Regions from separate parts of the Streptomyces misionensis genome, predicted to be linked through region 1. Evidence: riboswitches for the same ligand, from Rfam matches in the RefSeq annotation. Region 1 holds a riboswitch; the other holds the start of a gene.

Region 1 (7,794 bases):
TCGTCGCCCTGCTGTTCACGGTGTCGATGCTGGCCACCGTCGGCTTCATCGTCTCGTACGTGACCATCCCGCACGACAAGAACATCTTCGTCTTCCCGATCGGGCACATCAGCGCGCTGAACTTCGCGCTGGGCCTGACCCTGGGCGTGGCGCTGTTCTGCATCGGCGCGGGCGCGGTCCACTGGGCCCGCACCCTGATGTCCGACGTCGAGGTCGCCGACGAGCGTCACCCGATCGAGGCCGCTCCCGAGGTCCGGGCCAAGGTCCACGCGGACTTCCGCCAGGGCGCCAAGGAGTCGGCGCTCGGCCGCCGCAAGCTGATCCGCAACACGATGTTCGGCGCGCTGGCCCTGGTGCCGCTCTCCGGTGTCATGCTGCTGCGCGACCTCGGTCCGCTGCCCGGCACGTCCCTTCGCCACACCCTGTGGGCCAAGGGCAAGCGTCTGGTCAACATGAACACCAACCAGCCGCTGCGTCCCGAGGACGTCGCCGTCGGCTCCCTGACCTTCGCCAAGCCGGACGGCCTGGAGGAGACGGACGAGGAGTTCCAGACGGAGCTGGCCAAGGCGGCTCTGATGATCGTCCGGCTCCAGCCGGACAACATCAAGGACAAGCGCGAGCTGAACTGGTCGCACGACGGCATCGTCGCGTTCTCCAAGATCTGCACCCACGTCGGCTGCCCGATCTCGCTGTACGAGCAGCAGACGCACCACGTGCTGTGCCCGTGCCACCAGTCCACCTTCGACCTCTCCGACGGTGCCCGAGTGATCTTCGGTCCCGCCGGCCACGCCCTGCCGCAGCTGCGCATCGGTGTGGACAGTGAGGGTTACCTCCAGGCGCTCGGCGACTTCGAGGAGCCCGTCGGTCCTGCATTCTGGGAGCGCGGATGAGTACTGCAGCGAACGAGACCGCCCGCTCTCGCGGGAAGGCTCCGGCCGGCGAGCGCATCGCCGACTGGGCCGACGGCCGGCTCGGGATCTACTCCCTGGCCAAGGCCAACATGCGCAAGATCTTCCCCGACCACTGGTCGTTCATGTTGGGCGAAGTGTGCATGTACAGCTTCATCATCATCATCCTGACGGGTGTCTATCTGACGCTGTTCTTCCACCCGTCGATGAACGAGGTCGTCTACCACGGCAGCTATGTCCCGCTCCAGGGGCAGATGATGTCGGAGGCCTTCAACTCGACCCTGCACATCTCCTTCGACGTGCGCGGTGGTCTGCTCATCCGGCAGATCCACCACTGGGCCGCGCTGATCTTCCTCGCCGGCATGTTCGTGCACATGATGCGCGTGTTCTTCACCGGCGCGTTCCGCAAGCCGCGTGAGATCAACTGGCTGTTCGGCTTCCTGCTGTTCGTCCTCGGCATGTTCACCGGCTTCACCGGTTACTCGCTCCCCGACGACCTGCTCTCCGGCACCGGTGTCCGCTTCATGGAGGGCGCGATCCTGTCCGTGCCGATCATCGGCACGTACCTGTCGTACTTCCTCTTCGGCGGGCAGTTCCCCGGCCACGACTTCGTCGCCCGGTTCTACTCGATCCACATCCTGCTGCTGCCGGGCATCATGCTCGGCCTGATGGTGGCGCACCTGATCCTGGTCTTCTACCACAAGCACACGCAGTTCGCGGGTCCGGGCAAGTCGAACAACAACGTCGTCGGCATGCCGCTGCTGCCGGTCTACATGGCCAAGGCCGGAGGCTTCTTCTTCCTGGTCTTCGGTGTCATCGCGGCCATCGCCGCGGTCGCGCAGATCAACCCGATCTGGGCCATCGGCCCCTACCGGGTGGACCAGGTCTCCACCGGCGCCCAGCCCGACTGGTACATGGGCTTCGCCGAGGGTCTGATCCGCTTCATGCCGGGCTGGGAGATCAACTTCTGGGGCCACACGCTCGTCCTGGGCGTGTTCATCCCGCTGGTGCTCTTCCCGCTGGTCCTGGCGGCCATCGCGGTCTACCCGTTCATCGAGTCCTGGGTCACCGGCGACAAGCGCGAGCACCACATCCTGGACCGCCCGCGCAACGCCCCGACCCGTACCGCGTTCGGTGTCGCCTGGGTGACGATCTACATGGTCACCCTGGTCGGCGGTGGCAACGACCTGTGGGCCACCCACTTCCACCTGTCGATCAACGCCGTGACCTGGTTCGTCCGGATCTTCTTCTTCGTCGGCCCGGTCATCGCGTTCCTGGTCACCAAGCGGATCTGCCTCGGCCTCCAGCGCCGCGACCGCGACAAGGTGCTGCACGGTCGCGAGACCGGCATCATCAAGCGGCTGCCGCACGGTGAGTTCATCGAGGTGCACGAGCCGCTCAGCCAGGAGCAGCTGCACACGCTCACCGCGCACGACCAGTACCAGCCGGCCGAGATCGGCCCGACGGTCGACGAGAACGGTGTCGAGCGCAAGGTGAAGGCCTCGGAGCGACTCCGGGTCAAGCTGTCCAACGCCTACTACGGCGAGGACAACCAGATCCCGAAGCCGTCCGTCGAGGAGTACAGGGAGATCACGAGCGGCCACGGCCACCACTGATCCCGCGTCGCCACGCCACCGAAGGGCCCCGTCCGCACCGCGGACGGGGCCCTTCCCCGTGTCCCGGCTCGATAGGGTGGGGTACGTAGGACCACCACTGTGTACGAGGAGCGGCTGATGATCGCTGTGACCCCCGCTGGAGGCGACACCGCGGCGGGCCGCTCCTGGCCCGCCCTGCTGAACGGCCTGCTGACCGGCCAGGACCTGTCCGCCGACGACACGGCCTGGGCGATGGACCTGATCATGCGCGGCGAGGCGACCGACGCCCAGATCGCCGGGTTCATGGTCGCGCTGCGCGCCAAGGGCGAGACGGTGGAGGAGATCTCCGGCCTGGTGCGCACCATGTACGAGCACGCCAACGTGATCGAGGTGCCGGGGCCCGCCGTCGACATCGTCGGCACCGGCGGCGACGGCGCCAAGACCGTCAACATCTCCACCATGTCCTCGATCGTCGTCGCGGGCACCGGCGCCAAGGTCGTCAAGCACGGCAACCGCGCCGCCTCCTCCGCCTCCGGCTCCTCCGACGTGCTGGAGAAGCTGGGCATCAACCTCCAGCTGACCCCGAAGCGGGTGGCCGAGGTCGCCGAGGAGGCCGGCATCACCATCTGCTTCGCGGTGAAGTTCCACCCCTCGCTGCGTCATGTGGCCGCCGCGCGCGGGCAGTTGGGCATCCGCACCACCTTCAACGTGCTCGGCCCGCTGACCAACCCGGCCAAGGTGCGCGCGCAGGCGGTGGGCGTCGCCGATCCGCGCATGGCGCCCGTGGTGGCCGGCGTCTTCGCCGAACGGGGCAACTCCGCGCTGGTCTTCCGGGGCGACGACGGCCTGGACGAGCTGACGGTCACCGACACCTCCCGGGTGTGGGTGGTGCGGGACGGCAAGGTCACCGAGGAGGTCTTCGACCCCCGGGACGTCGGCATCGACCTCGTCCCGGTGGACGCCCTGCGCGGCGCGGACGCCTCCTACAACGCGGAGGTGGCCCGCCGGGTGCTCGACGGCGAGCGGGGCGCGGTGCGCGACGCGGTGCTGCTGAACTCGGCGGCGGCCCTGGTCGCCCTGGAGCCGTCCGACGCCTCGCTCACCGAGCAGCTGCGCGCCCAGATGGCCCGGGCGGCCGAGTCCATCGACTCGGGCGCGGCCAAGCGGACGCTGGAGCGCTGGGTGGCGGCCAGCAACGCCTGAGACGCGGGGGTGATCGTCCCGCGATCCGGACACGGGTTGCGGGGCGATCACCCCTTCGCGTAATTTCCGTGGCAGGTCATGAGTGACAGTCATGAGGCCCCGGCCGACTGTCCGGCAACCCTCCGTCCGTGGCGGGGTGCCCCGGGTGAGGACCAGGTCGTAGGCAGCGAGGTCTACGGCAAGCGCGGACCCCTCGAACCCAGGGGTCCTGGTCGTACGAGGGAGCCTTCCGTGAGCAAGCGAATGCGCTAGGGCCGCAGAGCCCCGCCTCCGCGTACCCCTTTCACCTTTTTCCCGTACGTCCCTTCGGCGTACGTCCTCACGGGAGTCACCCCATGTCTCACTCCAGCGTTGTCGCCGACCCGTCGATTTGCTCCCCGCTGCCCGTTCTGGGACGAGATGTCACCGTCCCGCTCGTCACGGGCGGCGAAGTCACCTACGCGGCCCTCGACTACGCGGCCAGCGCCCCCGCCCTCCAGCGCGTCTGGGACGACGTCGCCGCCTACGCGCCCTACTACGGCAGCGTCCACCGGGGCGCCGGCTACCTCTCCCAGCTCTCCACCGACCTGTTCGAGAACGCCCGCCGCACGGTCGCCGGCTTCCTCGGCTGCCGGGCCGACGACCAGGTGGTCTTCACCCGCTCGACCACCGACTCGCTGAACCTGCTGGCCCGGGCGCTCCCGGCCGACTGCCGCGTCTTCGTCTTCGAGACCGAGCACCACGCCTCCCTGCTCCCCTGGCAGGACTCCCGGGTCACCTACCTCGACGCACCGCGCACCCCGCAGCAGGCGGTGCGGACCCTGGAGCGGGCCCTGGCCGACCGCGACCCGTACGGCCCGGCCCTGGTCTGCGTCACCGGCGCCTCCAACGTCACCGGCGAGCTGTGGCCGGTGCGCGAGCTGGCCGCCGCCGCGCACGCACACGGCGCCCGGATCGTCCTGGACGCCGCCCAGCTGGCCCCGCACCACCCCGTGGACATCGCCGACCTGGACGTCGACTGGGTCGCCCTGTCCGGGCACAAGCTGTACGCCCCCTTCGGCGCGGGCGTGCTGGCCGGCCGCGCCGACTGGCTGCGGGCCGCCGAGCCGTACCTCGCGGGCGGCGGCGCCAGCCGCAGGGTCACCCGGCGCGCCGACGGGGGAGTGGACGTGGAGTGGCACGAGAGTGCCGCCCGGCACGAGGCGGGCTCCCCGAACGTCATCGGCGCCTACGCCGTCGCCTCGGCCTGCAAGGCGCTCACCGAGGCCGGCTGGGCGGACCTGGTCGCGCGCGAGCAGCGGCTGATCGACCGGGTCCGCACGGGCCTCGCCGGGATTCCGCAGGTCAGGGTGTTGTCCCTGTTCGGGGACGACGCCCCGCGGGTCGGCGTGATCTCCTTCGTGGTGGAGGGCTGGAACAGCTCCCACTTCGCGGCGGCCCTGTCCGCCGAGTACGGCATCGGCGTCCGCGACGGCCTCTTCTGCGCCCACCCGCTGGTGCGCACCCTGCTCGGCACCGATCCGCAGACCCAGGGCGAGTGCGGCGCCCCCGAGGCCGCCCCCGGCGAGAAGTCCCTCAACGCCATCCGCGTGAGCTTCGGCGCGGGCACCCCCGACGAGCACGTCGAGCGCTTCCTGACGGCGGTGCGGGAGCTGGTGACCGAGGGTGCCAAGTGGACGTACCGCACCGAGGACGGCCGCTGCGTCCCCGCCGTGTGAGGACCGGGCGGGGCGGCTTTCAGGCGGTCAGGAGTCCAGCCCGATCGCGAAGGCCGCCTCCAGGTCGTGCTGGGAGTACGTACGGAACGCCACGTGGGTGTCGGTCCCCTCGACACCGGGGATCTTGCTGATCCGGCCGGGGATCACCTCGGCCAGGTCGTCGTGGCGCCGCACCCGCACCATGGCGATCAGGTCGTACGTGCCGGTCACGGAGAACACCTCGCTCACCGACTCCAGCGCGGCGATCTGCTCGGCGATCTCGGGGATCCGGTCCACGCTGGTCTTGATGAGGACGATCGCGGTGATCACGGCTGGTTCTCTCCCTCGGGTGCCGGAGCGGGTGCGGTTTTCACTCTAGCCCGCCCGTCTCCCGCCGCCGCCCTCCCGAGACCGCCCTCGCGGTCCCGCCGACCCCCGTACCGCACCCACGCGTAACCGAATCCCACGCCGAACCCCACCAGGTGCGCCAGGTACGCCACCCCCGGCCCCTGCACCGACCGTCCCGCCGCCACCCACTGCAACGCCACCCAGAACGGCAGTACGACCCACGCCGGGAACCGCAGCGGCAGGAAGAACAGGAACGGCAGGAGACTGGTGACACGGGCGCGCGGGAACAGGAAGAGAAACGCACCGAGCACCGCCGAGATCGCCCCCGACGCGCCCACCAGCGACTGCTCGGAGGTGGCGTTGGCCGCCGCGTACCCCAGCAGCGCCAGGTAGCCGCAGCCGACGTAGAAGAGGGTGAACTCCACGCGGCCCATCCGCTCCTCGGTCAGCACGCCGAAGACGAGGAGGAAGAGCATGTTGCCCAGCAGATGCACCCAGTTGCCGTGCAGGAACAGGGCGGTGACCGGGGAGAGCGCGTGTGCCGCGGGGGCGGCGAACAGCTCCGCCGGGACCACCCCCCAGTGGCGGAAGTACACCCGCTCCGTGTCGAGCAGCGCATACCCGGAGCCGTATCCGGGGACGATCCCGGACGCCGGGCCCAGTACGAAGATCAGGCAGCACAGGGCGATGAGGCCGTACGTCGTCGGCGCGGCCCTGAGCGCCCTGAAGGTCCTGCCGGCCGCCGTGCTCCACTCGCTGATCATGAATACAGAGCATGACGTAACGGACGCAAGCTGACATACCGCCTCGCCGCCGTGAACGGACGGGCGGCGAGCACCCGCCAGGCCGTAGGGTTACGAGCCACACGCGTCGGCCGCCGGCGCGGTCCGACCCGAGAAGGAAGCGAACAGGCACGATGACGGTTCCCCTGCCGACCGCCACGACGCGATGGCGCTGCACCCTCTGCGGAAACCTCACCCGCTTCGACGTCACCCGCTCGTCCAAGGTCGTGGAGTACGTCCACCTCGACCTGGCCGGCGAGCCGACGGTGGAGGAGCGCCAGGTGGTCAGTGAGACCATCGAGTCGGTGCGCTGCCGCTGGTGCAACGCGGTGGACCAGGTGGAACTCGTGGACAGGCCGGGCACCGGCTCCTGACGGAGCGGGCCCGCCAGGGGATGTCGGCAATCGGTAGTGGGGTGTGACGGATGGTGGAGAGCGCAGGCGGGGGGCCGGGCGACGGCACCGCTGAGGTGCTTGACCGTCCGCTGCCCGACGGGGTGCGCCGCAGGGTCGTGGGGATCGTCTCGGACGGCTTCGGCCAGTTGACGGTGACCGAACTGCCCGCCCAGTTGCGGCAGTACGCCCGGTTCGCCCCGAACCGCCGGGTGAAGTTCGCCGGGAACGCGATGGCGGCGGCGCTGGAGACCGACACGCTGTTCAGACAGCGGATCGGCGAGAAGTTCCGCGAGGCCCAGCCGGAGCTGGCCGGCGCCCTCGACTCCGGCTCGGCGCCCCCGGCCGCCGATCCGCTGGACGTGGCGGCGGCGGCCTATGTGCTGCGCCCGGCGGGCTGGGTGAAGCTGATCACCGCGGCCGGCGAGGAGGCCCAGCGCGCCGACGCCGAGCGGGCCGGCGAGGAGAGCCGGGCCGAGCTGGAGCGGTTGCGCGTCGAACTGGACCACGCCCGCGAGCACACCCGGTCCGAGACCGAACGGCTGCGCGCGGAGCTGGAGTCGGCGAAGCGGGACGCGGAGTCGCTGCACCGCAAGCTGCGCGCCGCGCTGAGCGACGTGCGCCGCGGCGAGGCCGCGCTGCGCAAGGCGCAGGCCGAGATGGACGCCGTCCGTGCCGAGGCGCAGCTCCAGGTGTCGGCCGCGGAGAGCGAGTCCCGGCGGCTCAAGGCGCGCCTCGGCGAGGCGGAGGCGGCCCTGGAGGCCACCCGCAAGGCCGCCCGCGAGGGCCGCAGCGTGGAGGACATGCGGGTACGGCTGCTGCTGGACACCCTGCTGGAGGCCACCCAGGGCCTGCGGCGGGAGCTGGCGCTGCCGCCGGTGTCCGTGCGC
Region 2 (7,794 bases), 1.3 Mb from region 1:
CGCGCCCAGGATGCCGGTCAGCAGCTCGGCCGCGATGTCGTCCGGCAGCAGCCGGAAGTACTCCGCCGGGGCCCACGGCGTGTGCGAGAAGTGGCCGATGCGCAGGTCGGGGCGGAGCCGGCGGAGCATCCGCGGGGCGAGCGCCAGGTGGTAGTCCTGGATCAGCACCGCCGCACCCTCGGCCGCCTCCTGGGCCAGCGCCTCGGCGAACGCCCGGTTGTAGGCCTCGTACGCCGCCCACTGCCGCCGGAACCCGGCGTCGAAGACGGGCTCCAGCGGCGTCTGGTAGAGCATGTGGTGCACGAACCAGAGCACCGAGTTGGCGATGCCGTTGTACGCGTCGGCGAAGACCTCCGCGTCGATGTCCAGCATCCGCACCCGCTGCCCGCCGGTGTCCGCGACCGGCAGCAGCCCGCCGTCCGCGCGCCGGGCGGCCGCCCGGTCGCCGTCGCCCAGCGCGGCGCACACCCACACCGCGTTCGCCTCCGGCCCGATGGCCGAAAGGCCCGAGACCAGACCGCCGCCGCCCCGCCTGGGACGCAGCGCCCCGTCCTCGCCGACCGTGTACGAAACCGGGCCGCGATTGGACGCGACCAGCACCTCAGCACCGTGCGTGGAAGCCATGGTCCTCAACCTAGCCCGGCCCGGAAACACTCAAACGTACGGACCGTCCCCGAAAGCGGCCCTGAACAGCCGTACCTCCGGTTTCACGCCACCCGGCGGTGGGCGTACTCGGCGATCTCGGTCATCGGCGGGCGCTCCTCGGTGTCCACCGAGTAGGTGCGCGGCTCGAAGCCCGCCACCCCCCGCTCGAACTGGGTGAGCGAGGGCCGCACCAGATGGCCCCGGGCCAGCCGCAGCTGGGCGGTGCGGTAGATGGCCGCCGCCATCCGGCCGAGCGCCTGCCCGTCCTGGTGCCGGTGCTTGCGCACCCCCACGTCCACCTGGGCCAGCGCGTCCAGGCCCACCAGGTGCAGCGCGTCCACCAGCATGCCCAGCTCCACCCCGTACCCCACCGGGAACGGCAGCCGCTCCAGCAGCGAGCGCCGGGCCGCGTACTCCCCGCCCAGCGGTTGCACGAACCCGGCCAGCTGCGGCCAGTGCATGTTCAGCAGCGGGCGCGCCATCAGCTCGGTGACCCGGCCGCCCTGCCCCGCCGACCCGGCGAGCGGCCGGTCGTACATCGCCTTGACCAGCTGCACGTCCGGTTCGGTGAGCAGCGGGCCGACGATCCCGGTGACGAAGTCGGCCGAGAACTCCCGCAGGTCCGCGTCGACGAAGCAGACGACGTCCCCGCCGGCGACGAGCAGCGAGCGCCACAGCACCTCGCCCTTGCCCGGTACGGCGGGTATCCGGGGCAGGATCGCGTCGCGGTGCACCACCCGCGCGCCCGCCGCGGCCGCCACCTCGGAGGTGCGGTCGGTGGACCCGGAGTCGATCACCAGCACCTCGTCGACCAGCGGGACCCGCTCCACCAGCTCGCGCCGGATCACGGCGACGATCTCGCCGACGGTCTCCTCCTCGTTGAGCGCGGGCAGGACCACGCTGACCGCCTGGCCGGTGCGCTGCTTGGCCGCCAGGAGCTGGTGCATCGGCCGATCGTGCACGGACCAGGAGCGGTCGCTCAGCCAGCGCTCGACTTCTTCCAGCACGGTCCCGGGCTCCTCACGGTTGTCTCGCGGTACGGACGACTATCTCAACTGTCCAGGCCTTCGGTTACAGTCTTGAACAACGCCGATGACCATCGCATGTCGGGGGTCCACGCGCGCCGACAACCGCATACACAACCGAATACCGCTCATCCAGAGGGGCAGAGGGACACGGCCCGATGAAGCCCCGGCAACCCTCCAGCCGGTCTCGTTCTTCGAACAGCGAGGCTCCCGGCTAGGGAAGGTGCCAAATCCGTCTCGCGGCGAGATGCGTCGCGAGGAAGATGAGGAGAAAGGGCCTCGCCTCCCATGGCTGTGCAGACAGTTGCCTCCACCGGCAGTTCCACCGTCGACCTCGGCCCCGCCGCCGCCCTGAGCTGTCGGGAATGCGGCCACCGTGTCCCGCTCGGCCCGGTCTTCGCCTGCGAGGAGTGTTTCGGGCCGCTGGAGATCGCCTACGACTTCTCCGGCTACGACACCGAGGAACTGCGGGCGCGCATCGAAAGCGGCCCCGCCAACATCTGGCGCTACGCCCCGCTGCTGCCCGTCCCGGCGGACGTGGCCGACAAGCCGAACATCAACCCCGGCTGGACCAAGCTCGTCAAGGCCGACAACCTCGCCCGCGAACTCGGCGTCACCGGCGGCCTGTACGTCAAGGACGACTCCGGCAACCCGACCCACTCCTTCAAGGACCGGGTGGTCGCCCAGGCACTGGAGGCCGCGCGCGCCTTCGGCTTCACCACCCTGTCCTGCTCCTCCACCGGCAACCTGGCCGGCGCCGTCGGCGCCGCCGCCGCCCGCGCCGGCCTGCGCTCCTGCGTGTTCATCCCGCACGACCTGGAGCAGGGCAAGGTCGTCATGGCCGCGGTCTACGGCGGCGAGCTGGTCGGCATCGAGGGCAACTACGACGACGTGAACCGCTTCTGCTCCGAGCTGATCGGCGACCCGGCCGGCGAGGGCTGGGGCTTCGTCAACGTCAATCTGCGCCCCTACTACGCGGAGGGCTCCAAGACCCTGGCGTACGAGATCTGCGAGCAGCTCGGCTGGCGGCTGCCCGACCAGATCGTGGTCCCGATCGCCTCCGGCTCCCAGCTCACCAAGATCGACAAGGGGCTCCAGGAGCTGATCAGGCTGGGGCTCGTGGAGGACCGGCCGTACAAGATCTTCGGCGCCCAGGCCGAGGGCTGCTCGCCGGTGTCGACCGCCTTCAAGGCGGGCCACGACGTGGTGCGGCCGCAGAAGCCGGACACCATCGCCAAGTCGCTCGCCATCGGCAACCCGGCCGACGGGCCCTACGTCCTGGACATCGCCCGGCGCACCGGCGGCGCCGTGGAGGACGTCACGGACGAGCAGGTCGTCGCCGCGATCAAGCTGCTGGCCCGGACCGAGGGCATCTTCGCCGAGACCGCGGGCGGCGTGACCGTCGGCGTGACGAAGAAGTTGATCGACAGCGGGATCCTCGACCCGGCGAAGACCACCGTCGTCCTCAACACCGGCGACGGTCTGAAGACCCTCGACGCGGTGGCCGGCACCGGCCTGACCGCCACCATCCGCCCGACCCTGGACTCCTTCCGAGAGGCTGGCCTCGCATGAGCGTGACCGTTCGCATCCCCACCATCCTGCGCACCTACACCGGCGGCCGGGCCGAGGTCGCCGCCGAGGGCGCCACCCTCGCCGAGGTCATCGAGGACCTGGAGAAGAACCACACCGGGATCGCCGCCCGCGTCCTGGACGACCAGGGCAAGCTGCGCCGGTTCGTGAACGTCTACGTCAACGACGACGACGTCCGCTTCGAGCAGGGCCTGCAGACCGTCACCCCGGACGGCGCGGGCATCTCGATCATCCCGGCGGTCGCCGGCGGCTGCTGACCGAATGACCGATCATTACCTTCGGTAAGGACGGTTACGGAAGGTTCATCGGATTGCCCTCTCCGTGAGAGAAGCGGAGGGGGCAATTCTGTGTGATTGAGCGCGGTACAGTTGGGGAACACGCCCCGGATCACCGAGGGGAAGCCCTCGATTCCTCACCGCGAGCCCGATAAGAAGTAGCCAAAGTGCACGGGTTTTCCGCGGCTTTTGTGTTGTTTTCAGGGGCCCGACTTGCCCTGAACTCTGGTGAATTCTCCCCACATTCCGGATCGGTCGCGTCCAGAATTCTCGTCCAATTGACCTGTTGCAGACGGCAGTTGGACAGATACATTCAGCCGCGGTCGACGCGTTCCGGCGCACGCCCCCGACCGATTGGGGGGTGAGGTCTGACCCGGGTCCGCGAAGTGTGGATCTGTGCAAGGGCCAGTAATAGGGGAGTTAGGCATGGCTCAGGGCACCGTCAAGTGGTTCAACGCGGAGAAGGGGTACGGCTTCATCGCGGTCGACGGTGGTGCGGACGTCTTCGTCCACTACAGCGCCATTCAGATGGACGGCTACCGCACCCTGGAGGAGGGCCAGCGGGTCGAGTTCGAGATCTCGCAGGGCCAGAAGGGTCCGCAGGCCGACATGGTTCGCGTCACCGCCTGAACGTTTCTCGACCGCAGGGCCCGCACCTCGCACGAGGTGCGGGCCCTGCGGCATGTCCGGCCGGTGCGTTCGCCCGGGGCTGACGGCGGGCCCGTACCCGCGCAGGCGCCTGCGCCCGCCCGTCACCCGACCGCCACCCCTCGACGAGCCCGCTACGCGGGCGCACCTTGCACTCGGGCATGCCGAGTGCTAATCATTGCGTTAGCACTCTGAAGGTGAGAGTGACAAAGAAGGACCGGGTCGGTGAGGCCCGCAGGCCAGGTGGGGCAAGGAACCGCAGGCCGGCGAGCCGTCCGTCGCGGGCGCGGGCGCGGTCCGAAGGAATCACCCCCAGTCCTGGAGGGACCACTTCACATGGCCAAGATCATCGCGTTCGACGAGGAGGCGCGGCGCGGCCTCGAGCGCGGCATGAACCAGCTCGCGGACGCCGTCAAGGTGACGCTCGGCCCCAAGGGTCGCAACGTCGTCCTCGAGAAGAAGTGGGGCGCCCCCACGATCACCAACGATGGTGTCTCCATCGCCAAGGAGATCGAGCTCGAGGACCCGTACGAGAAGATCGGCGCCGAGCTGGTCAAGGAAGTCGCCAAGAAGACGGACGACGTCGCCGGTGACGGTACGACCACCGCGACCGTGCTCGCCCAGGCCCTGGTCAAGGAAGGCCTGCGCAACGTCGCCGCCGGCGCCAACCCGATGGCTCTGAAGCGCGGTATCGAGAAGGCCGTCGAGGCCGTCTCCGCCGCCCTCCTGGAGCAGGCGAAGGACGTCGAGACCAAGGAGCAGATCGCCTCCACCGCGTCCATCTCCGCCGCCGACACCCAGATCGGCGAGCTGATCGCCGAGGCCATGGACAAGGTCGGCAAGGAAGGCGTCATCACCGTCGAGGAGAGCAACACCTTCGGTCTGGAGCTGGAGCTCACCGAGGGCATGCGCTTCGACAAGGGCTACATCTCCGCCTACTTCGCGACCGACATGGAGCGCATGGAGGCGTCGCTCGAGGACCCGTACATCCTCATCGCGAACTCCAAGATCGGCTCCGTCAAGGACCTGCTCCCGCTCCTGGAGAAGGTCATGCAGTCGGGCAAGCCGCTGCTGATCATCGCCGAGGACGTCGAGGGCGAGGCCCTGTCGACCCTGGTCGTCAACAAGATCCGCGGCACCTTCAAGTCCGTCGCCGTCAAGGCCCCGGGCTTCGGCGACCGCCGCAAGGCCATGCTCGGCGACATCGCCATCCTCACGGGCGGCGAGGTCATCTCCGAGGAGGTCGGCCTCAAGCTGGAGAACGCGACCCTGGACCTCCTGGGCCGCGCCCGCAAGGTCGTCATCACCAAGGACGAGACCACCATCGTCGACGGTGCCGGCTCCTCCGAGCAGGTCAACGGCCGCGTCAACCAGATCCGCGCCGAGATCGAGAACAGCGACTCCGACTACGACCGCGAGAAGCTCCAGGAGCGCCTGGCCAAGCTCGCGGGCGGCGTCGCGGTCATCAAGGCCGGTGCCGCCACCGAGGTGGAGCTCAAGGAGCGCAAGCACCGCATCGAGGACGCCGTGCGCAACGCCAAGGCGGCCGTCGAGGAGGGCATCGTCGCCGGTGGTGGCGTGGCCCTGCTCCAGGCCTCCCAGGTCTTCGAGAAGCTGGAGCTGGAGGGTGACGAGGCGACCGGCGCCAACGCCGTGCGCATCGCCCTGGAGGCCCCGCTGAAGCAGATCGCCGTCAACGCCGGCCTCGAGGGCGGTGTCGTGGTGGAGAAGGTGCGCAACCTGACCCCGGGCCACGGCCTGAACGCCGCGACCGGCGAGTACGTCGACCTGGTCGCCGAGGGCATCATCGACCCGGCGAAGGTGACCCGTTCCGCGCTGCAGAACGCCGCCTCCATCGCCGCGCTGTTCCTCACCACCGAGGCCGTCATCGCCGACAAGCCGGAGAAGGCCGCCGCGGCCGCTCCGGGCGGCATGCCGGGCGGTGACATGGACTTCTGATCGGCCTTCGCCGATCGGGCTTCCTGCCGAGGGCGGCACTTCCTGTCGGACGACAGGGGGTGCCGCCCTCGGGCGTGTCCGGGCTCACAACATGCGCCCGCCGACGGGGGAATGCGGGCCGTCGCGCGACCGCTTACTTAAGGGTCTACAACAATGCACGTTCACATACCGGTTGGTCAGAAGCTCTAGGAGTCCCCCACGTGACCGTCGACACGTCCGCCGCCTCCCGCGCGGCCCAGATCCTCTCCCGCCCCGTCACCCTCAACGGCCTCACCGTCCCCAACCGGATCGCGATGGCGCCGATGACCCGGATGTTCTCCCCCGGTGGCGTCCCCGGCGAGGACGTGCGCTCGTACTACGCGCGCCGCGCCGCCGCCGGCGTCGGCCTGATCGTCACCGAGGGCACCTACGTGGGCCACGAGTCGGCCGGGCAGAGCGACCGGATCCCGCGGTTCTCCGGCGAGCAGGAGCTCGCGGGCTGGGCGAAGGTCGCCGAGGACGTGCACGCCGCGGGCGGCACCATCGTCCCGCAGCTGTGGCACATCGGCATGGTGCGCAAGCAGGGCGAGCCGCCGTTCGCCGACGCGCCCGCCATCGGCCCCTCCGGCATCCGCCTGGACGGCACCGAGGGCCAGGGCAAGGCGATGACCCGGCAGGACCTCGACGACGTCATCGGCGCGTTCGCCGAGGCCGCCGCGGCCGCCGAGCGCATCGGCTTCGACGGCGTCGAGCTGCACGGCGCCCACGGCTACCTCATCGACCAGTTCCTGTGGGAGCGCACCAACCGCCGCACCGACGCGTACGGCGGCGACCCGGTCGCCCGCACCAGGTTCGCGGCGGAGATCGTGTCCGCCGTGCGCGAGGCGGTCTCCCCGGAGTTCCCGGTGATCTTCCGCTACTCGCAGTGGAAGTCCGACAACTACGACGCCCGCCTGGCCGAGACCCCGGAGGAGCTGGAGGCCGTCCTGACCCCGCTCGCCGCGGCCGGCGTCGACGTCTTCCACGCCTCCACCCGCCGCTACTGGCTCCCCGAGTTCGACGGCTCCGACCTCAACCTCGCGGGCTGGACCAAGAAGCTCACCGGCAAGCAGACCATCACCGTCGGCTCGGTCGGCCTCGACGGCGACTTCACCGGCGCCTTCCGCGGCGAGGGCTCCCCGGTCAAGGCCATCGACAACCTCCTCGACCGGCTGGAGGCCGACGAGTTCGACATGGTCGCGGTCGGCCGCGCGCTGCTCCAGGACCCGCAGTGGGCGGCCAAGGTGCTCGCCGGTCGCTTCGACGAGCTGCGGCCGTACGACGCGGCGTCGCTGAAGACGCTCAGCTGAGGAAGCCCTCAACCGAGGAAGCCCTCGACGAAGGACGCCCCGGCCGCGGATGCCCCCCGGCCGGGGGCGGTCCGGGCGGGGGCGCTACAGGTTGTTCATCGGCTCGATGTCGACGCGCACCGGCGTCCCCCACACACGCAGCACCTCGTAGTCGGTGAACTCGTGCACCAGCCGGTAGGCCATGGCGGGCCGCGCGCCGCGCCGCTGGGCGGCGAGATACGCCTCGGCCTCCCGCCGGTCCCGCCGGGGGGTGCCGCACAGCTGCCACTCCTGCCCGTTCCACAGCTCCGGCAGCCACCGCTGCTGGGGCTGCGGGCGGTCCTC

The links. A riboswitch is a leader RNA that binds a small molecule or an ion and turns the genes downstream of it on or off. The one in region 1 is predicted to bind S-adenosylmethionine.
Region 2: it holds a riboswitch for S-adenosylmethionine, as region 1 does, so the genes downstream of both, thrC (threonine synthase) here and BLW85_RS12625 (aminotransferase class V-fold PLP-dependent enzyme) in region 1, are expected to answer to the same signal.

What each region holds. Positions count from the first base shown of each region.
Region 1 covers NZ_FNTD01000004.1:2,419,009-2,426,802, reverse strand. Annotated here, with positions in the region: gene qcrA (cytochrome bc1 complex Rieske iron-sulfur subunit) at 1-890, shown strand, start outside; gene qcrB (cytochrome bc1 complex cytochrome b subunit) at 887-2,524, shown strand; gene trpD (anthranilate phosphoribosyltransferase) at 2,642-3,706, shown strand; SAM riboswitch class IV at 3,781-3,897, shown strand; gene BLW85_RS12625 (aminotransferase class V-fold PLP-dependent enzyme) at 4,042-5,403, shown strand; gene BLW85_RS12620 (Lrp/AsnC family transcriptional regulator) at 5,431-5,712, opposite strand; gene BLW85_RS12615 (rhomboid family intramembrane serine protease) at 5,709-6,494, opposite strand; gene BLW85_RS12610 (hypothetical protein) at 6,647-6,886, shown strand; gene BLW85_RS12605 (NYN domain-containing protein) at 6,937-7,794, shown strand, end outside.
Region 2 covers NZ_FNTD01000004.1:3,699,168-3,706,961, reverse strand. Annotated here, with positions in the region: gene BLW85_RS18380 (alpha,alpha-trehalose-phosphate synthase (UDP-forming)) at 1-624, opposite strand, end outside; gene BLW85_RS18375 (glucosyl-3-phosphoglycerate synthase) at 708-1,652, opposite strand; SAM riboswitch class I at 1,796-1,940, shown strand; gene thrC (threonine synthase) at 1,959-3,242, shown strand; gene BLW85_RS18365 (MoaD/ThiS family protein) at 3,239-3,517, shown strand; gene BLW85_RS18360 (cold-shock protein) at 3,962-4,165, shown strand; gene groL (chaperonin GroEL) at 4,520-6,142, shown strand; gene BLW85_RS18350 (NADH:flavin oxidoreductase) at 6,343-7,470, shown strand; gene BLW85_RS18345 (hypothetical protein) at 7,555-7,794, opposite strand, start outside.